2 regions of the Bacillus yunxiaonensis genome follow, and region 2 is predicted to be linked to the other one. Evidence: riboswitches for the same ligand, from Rfam matches in the RefSeq annotation. Region 2 holds a riboswitch; the other holds the start of a gene.

Region 1 (3,422 bases), on a different contig from region 2:
CATTTCGTTTACTTACAAGTGGCATAATGCCAATAAAAATTGGCTGCTCAATATGCTTCGTTGCTTCATATACGTTTCGAATGACTGCAGCATCATAAATAGGCTGCGTTAAAAAATACTCCGCTCCAGCTGCAATTTTTTTCTCCATTCGTTTTACAGCTGCTTCTATATGTCTTACATTCGGATTAAAGGCCCCGCCCACTGAAAAATGGGTAGCTTCTCCAATTGTTTTCCCTAAAATAGAACGCCCATTATTCATTTCTTTAATCATTTTAATGAGCTCTACAGAAGAAAGATCATATACAGATGTTGCACCAGGAAAATCACCAACGCGGGCTGGATCCCCTGTTAATGCTAATACTTCCTCCATACCGAGCGCTGCTAATCCAAGTAAATGAGACTGAAGCCCGATCACATTATGATCACGGCACGTTAAATGAGTTAATACAGGAATATCGTTCTTTGTTAATAACGCACCCATCGCCATGTTTGATACACGAGGTGATGCTAAGGAATTATCTGCTAACGTAATAGCATCTGCTCCCGCACGCTTCAACGCTTTTGCTCCTTCAAAAAACCTTTGTGTGTCCAAAGTTTTTGGCGGATCAAGCTCAACAATCACTGTCGTTTCTTTCTTCGCTTTTTCTGCTAACGTAATTCGATCCACTGTATGTACACGCTTCGTTGTTATTACTTCTGTACGCTTTACAACTTCTTTTGCTGTTACAGGACGCTCATTTTCAAGCGCTCGTTTCATCGCTTCGATATGAGTAGGGGTTGTACCGCAACACCCCCCCAGTAACCTAACTCCTTGCTTAATAAATTCTGGCGCCATCTCTTCAAAATAAGCAGGGCTTCCTTCATATACATAACGACCTTCTACATACTTAGGAAGACCGGCATTTGGATATGCAGATAAATAACCATATTCAGGAATTGCTATCGTTTTAAAAGATTCAATCATATGAAGCGGCCCTAATTGACAATTTAATCCGACCACATTTGCACCATACTCTATAAGCCGCTTCAATACATCATCTACACTATTTCCATTTTGAGTTGTACCAGCCGCGTGAAGAGCAAGCTGTGCAATAAGAGGGACATTTGTTTGCTTTCGTAATACTTTCACTGCATGAAGCAATTCAAATTCATCATAAAAGGTTTCCAATAATAGACCATCAACATTTTCTTCTAGCAAGGCATTTGCTTGCTCTAAGAGCATAAATTCTCGTTCCATATCAGTCGTTGTAACTGCTCCAATGTGTTTCATACCACCGATTGTTCCAACAATTGCATTCTTTTCTGTCACTGCTTCTTTTGCATGTCTTACAGCAGCACGGTTAATCTTTCTTACGCGATCCTCAAGCCCATACATGCGCAGTTTCCCTTCATTTGCTCCGTATGTATTTGTTTGAATGACATCTGCCCCGGCTGCAACATATTGTTTATGAATCGAAATAATCCGCTCCGGTTCAGATAAATTCAATTCTTCAAAGCAGCTTTGTAAACCATGAGAGTGCAACAAAGTTCCCATCGCCCCATCCCCAATAACAATTCCTCTTTCCAATAAATCTAGTAATTTCACATATCTCCCTCTCTTCTTTCCAATATAAAAAACCCCCTCTTCTCAATGAAGAGGGGGACAGCATTTCATCCTCCTCTCATCATTCAGAACAATTTGTTCTGCAGGTCTTAGCACCGTTTCAAACACATTGTTTGAAGGTTGCTGGGTTTCACAGGGCCTTTCCCTCCACCACTCTTGATAAGAGTTCATTCTATTGTGAATGCCAAAAGTAAACATTATCCGTTCACTCATTAACAATCTTTGTTAATTTTTTCATTAATTTAGCATGTCAAAGTGAGAAAGTCAAATAAATTTAAGAAAAATAAAATTATTCAAAATATAGTTGCGCTTTTTTCCCGATTTGTTGTAAAGTAAAAAACATAATAAAAAACTTCATATTCCGAATTCTTATCGAGAGAGGTCGAGGGACTGGCCCATTGACGCCTCAGCAACCATTAACAAGCTTTTTATTTGTTAATAAGGTGCTAATTCCAGCAAATTTAGAAATGATTTGACAGATAAGAAGAAGACTATATTTGTCATATATAAGCCTTCTTCTTAGAAGGCTTTTTTATTTTGTATAAGGAGGAATTCTATTATGTCTACAATTGAAACGAAGCTTGCCCAAATTGGAAACCGCAGTGAAACAACAACAGGAACAGTCAACCCACCTGTTTACTTCTCCACTGCGTATCGCCACGAAGGAATTGGAAAGTCAACAGGGTTTGATTATTCACGAACTGGAAACCCAACACGTCTTCTATTAGAACGAGCAATCGCTGACTTAGAGCAAGGCGAGCAAGGCTATGCCTGTAGCTCAGGAATGGCTGCTGTTCTTCTTGTCCTTTCATTATTCCGTTCTGGTGACGAACTTATTGTATCTGAAGACTTATACGGCGGAACATATCGTTTATTTACAGAGCACGAACAAAAATGGGATGTTCGATGTAAATACGTAGATACACAGCATATACAAGAAATTGAAAAGGCCATTTCACCAAAGACAAAAGCAATTTTCATAGAAACACCAACAAATCCACTTATGCAAGTAACGGACATCGCAGCAGTTGCTACCGTTGCAAAACGTCACAAATTGCTTCTTATTGTGGATAACACATTCTACACACCGTATTTACAACAACCCTTAACAACAGGTGCTGACATTGTCCTGCATAGTGCTACAAAATATTTAGGCGGTCATAACGATGTATTGAGCGGACTTGTCGTTGCTAAGGGTGCAAAGTTATGCGAAGAACTTGCTCACTACCACAATGCATCCGGAGCTGTATTAAGCCCATTTGATTCTTGGCTTTTAATACGTGGCATGAAAACATTGGCACTGCGTATGAAGCAGCATGAAGAAAACGCAAAAGCAATTGTTGCCTATTTACAAGGAGAAGAATCTATAACTGATGTGTTTTATCCGGGAAAAGGCGGTATGATCTCTTTTAAACTAAAAAAAGAAGCATGGATTGATCCATTCTTACAATCTCTTTCTCTTATTACGTTTGCAGAAAGTCTTGGCGGCGTAGAAAGCTTCATTACATACCCTGCAACACAAACCCACGCAGATATACCAGAAGATATTCGCACAGCCCGCGGTGTTTGTAATCGTCTGCTCCGCTTCTCTGTAGGAATTGAGAATCAAGATGATTTAATTCAAGACTTACAGCAAGCACTAAAACAAGTAAAAGAAGGAGTGAGAATATGAGTTATTCACTAGATACGCTTTTACTTCATAATCGTTTTAAGCATGACAAACAAACAGGGGCTGTCAATGTCCCTGTTTATAACACATCCACATTTCATCAATTTGATGTAGATACATTTGGAAAATACGATTATAGTCGCTCTGGAA
Region 2 (3,422 bases):
AATCAGATAAGAAGAAGATTGAAACGATTATTAGAGAACCGGTGGAAATTGTTTGTACAAATGGTACAATTAGTTTGTCGAAGATGGATGAACTTATTGATCAGCTGTACGATAAAGAAGTGTATGTGCTTGTGGACGCAGATGATGCAGGAGAGAAGCTACGCAAACAGTTTCGCCGAGAATTTCCACATGCTGAGCATATTTATATTGATCGTTCGTATCGTGAGGTTGCAACTGCACCATCAAATCATTTAGCGAACGTTTTATGGGGAGCTGACATCGACGTTTATACAGAATTTTTACGGTAAGGAATGGTAGAATGATCGATTGGACAGGAAATGAAGCTGTAGCCGCAGTTAGAGATCAAAATAAAACGGTATTATACGTATATACGCCAATGTGCGGTACGTGTCAACTTGCTAAAAAAATGTTAACGATTGTTGAAGCAGCATTACCTCACTTGGAAATCGGGATGTTGAATTTAAATTATGCACCGCATTTTGCGCGGGAGTATGAAATTGAAAGTGTTCCGTGTTTACTTATATTTGAGAAAAATCAACTTGTGAAAAAAATATATGCATTTCAATCTGTGGAATATTTATATATGGAATTACAATAGGCGGCAAATATTTTGCCGCCTCGACATATTTCTTGGGAAATATAAGCAACAAATTGTTTTTCGTACAACTTTTGTCGAGAGAAAGATACAGGAGAGCTCGTTATAGAAATGGAATGGTATTATGTAGAACGTGATATGAGGAGTGTGACGAAGATGAAATTGTATTCACTGCTTCAATCATTTGTAACATATGCCAATACGCAGTGTCATTTAGAACCGCTACTGCCGCAATTTGAACGGGCTGTTTGTTTTACTTTTCAAGATGAACGTTATTCATTGAAAATTTCAAGAGAGAAAATTGAGCTTACGAATGTTGCAATGGGAACGGAAGAACTTGTTTGCTTTCAAGAAGATGACTTGCAGTTATTGATTACTGGACAAGTTCGTTTGCAGTCACTATTGCGTAGAAAGGCCATTACATATAGAGGGACATATAAAACAATGTTATTATTAGAATCTGTATTTCACATTTGTAAGCCGCTACGAGTGGGTGCTTAAATTTCAGAAATTTTATTCTTTGCGAAAATTTCTGTTGACATCCATTTCATGCGTTGATACAATTCAAAACATGAAATAATGAAAACTTCATAACGACAAAATCAGACGAAATTTACATCTGATTTTCTCTTATCAAGAGAGGTGGAGGGACTGTGCCCTATGAAACCCGGCAACCGTCAACTTATGTTGAAATGGTGCCAATTCCTGCAAAGCGAATGCTTTGAGAGATGAGAGGAAAGGATAATAGTAATTTATGTATATAAACCTTTCTGCTCATTTTAAAGCAGAAAGGTTTTTTTGTTGTTTCAGTGTAGGAGGACGCTCAAACAACAAATCATTTTTATAGTTATAGCGGCGAGCCGCTTACGCTTTTTAACTAAAAAGGGGTGACATCAATGATTGTGTTAGAAAATGTAAAGAAAATATATCGCTCCAAAAACGGTGATGTTACTGCTGTTGATAATGCGAATTTACAAATAGAAAAAGGCGAAATTTTCGGAGTTATCGGATATAGCGGTGCCGGAAAGAGTTCCTTAATTCGCTTGTTTAATCAACTGGAGAAACCGACGTCTGGAAAAATTACTGTTGGAGAGCGTGTGATTTCAGCGATTAGAGGAAGAGAACTTAGAGAAGCTCGTCAAGAAATCGGGATGATTTTCCAGCATTTTAACTTACTTTGGTCACGAACTGTTCGTGAAAATATTGCTTTTCCACTTGAAATTGCTGGAGTGGAAAAAGAGAAAAGAAAACAGCGTGTAGATGAATTGATTCGTCTTGTTGGTTTAGAAGGACGGGAAGATGCGTACCCATCTCAGCTAAGTGGTGGACAAAAGCAGCGTGTTGGTATTGCGAGAGCTTTAGCAAATAATCCGAAAGTATTATTATGCGATGAAGCAACATCAGCATTAGATCCAGAAACAACAGATCAAATTTTAGATTTGCTTCTCGATATTAATAAACGCCTCGATTTAACGATTGTACTCATTACGCATGAAATGCATGTGATTCAAAAAATTTGTAATCGTGTTGCTGTTATGGAGAAAGGGAAGATTGTTGAAAGCGGCAGCGTTTTAGACGTATTTCGTAATCCGCAGCAAGACATTACAAAGCGCTTCGTTAAGCAAATAACAGATTCTGAAGATGCAGATGAAACAATTGAACATTTACTAGAGAAATACCCGGAAGGAAAAGTCGTGAAACTGCAATTTATTGGCGAAGCGGTGGAAAGACCAGTTCTGCAGGAATTAATGAGAAAAGATGGAATTGAAGTGAGCATTCTGCAAGGAAATATTGCTCAAACGACAAACGGGGCGTATGGAAGTTTAATTGTTCATTTAAAAGGTGACGAAGATGCAGTTGCAGAGGCAGTTGCAACAATTCAACAAGAGCAAGTGGAGCTGGAGGTGATTGCACATGGATAATGTGTTTCAAAATGTAGATTGGGATCAAATGTTAGAAGCTACGCAAGAGACGTTATACATGACGGCAATTGCTACACTTGCAACGTTTGTATTGGGTCTTATTCTTGGATTAGTACTGTTTCTTACAGGAAAAGATAATCTATGGGAGAACAAGCCGGTCAATGTTGTAATTGGCGCGTTTGTAAATATTTTTCGTTCTATCCCGTTCATTATTTTAATCATTTTACTGATTCCATTTACGAAGTTTCTTCTTAATACGATTCTTGGAGCAAGTGCCGCATTGCCAGCATTAATTGTTGGAGCAGCACCGTTTTATGCGAGAATGGTTGAAATTGCGCTTCGTGAAATTGATAAGGGTGTTATTGAAGCATCGAAAGCGATGGGAGCAAAGACGAGTACAATTATCTTAAAAGTATTGATACCAGAATCTTTACCAGCACTTATTTCAGGTATTACGGTAACGGCAATTGCACTTGTGGGCTATACAGCGATGGCTGGAGTTGTTGGAGCAGGCGGTCTTGGTACCCTTGCTTATTTAGAGGGATTCCAACGCAATAATGGTGATGTCACTCTCATGGCAACAATTCTTGTGCTTATTATTGTATTTATTATTCAAATGATTGGTGACCTTCTTACAAAGCGACTTGATAAAAGGTAAAGAGAAGTTTAGGAATTATTGGGATAAAGAGTTTTCGTCTAAAACGAAAACTCCCTATAGATTTTATATTTCGAATATTGGGAAAGAAAGGGTGTTACAACATGAAGAAGGTATTATTTTCAGCACTTCTTGCTGTATTTGTATTTGCATTAGCTGCTTGTGGCAGCGGCGGCGGAAAAGATAAGAAGACACTTGTAGTTGGTGCTTCTAACGTACCGCATGCGGT

What was found. Region 2 has a riboswitch for S-adenosylmethionine ahead of WAX78_RS11690 (methionine ABC transporter ATP-binding protein). Riboswitches for the same ligand answer to the same signal wherever they lie in the genome.
Region 1: another riboswitch for S-adenosylmethionine. It lies ahead of WAX78_RS07420 (bifunctional homocysteine S-methyltransferase/methylenetetrahydrofolate reductase); the one in region 2 lies ahead of WAX78_RS11690 (methionine ABC transporter ATP-binding protein).

Annotation. Positions count from the first base shown of each region.
Region 1 covers NZ_JBAWSV010000002.1:256,277-259,698, forward strand. Annotated here, with positions in the region: gene WAX78_RS07420 (bifunctional homocysteine S-methyltransferase/methylenetetrahydrofolate reductase) at 1-1,585, opposite strand, end outside; SAM riboswitch class I at 1,659-1,769, opposite strand; SAM riboswitch class I at 1,970-2,089, shown strand; gene WAX78_RS07425 (methionine biosynthesis PLP-dependent protein) at 2,163-3,275, shown strand; gene metC (cystathionine beta-lyase) at 3,272-3,422, shown strand, end outside.
Region 2 covers NZ_JBAWSV010000003.1:477,758-481,179, forward strand. Annotated here, with positions in the region: gene WAX78_RS11675 (toprim domain-containing protein) at 1-308, shown strand, start outside; gene WAX78_RS11680 (thioredoxin family protein) at 320-619, shown strand; gene WAX78_RS11685 (hypothetical protein) at 773-1,117, shown strand; SAM riboswitch class I at 1,244-1,351, shown strand; gene WAX78_RS11690 (methionine ABC transporter ATP-binding protein) at 1,513-2,538, shown strand; gene WAX78_RS11695 (methionine ABC transporter permease) at 2,531-3,196, shown strand; gene metQ (methionine ABC transporter substrate-binding lipoprotein MetQ) at 3,298-3,422, shown strand, end outside.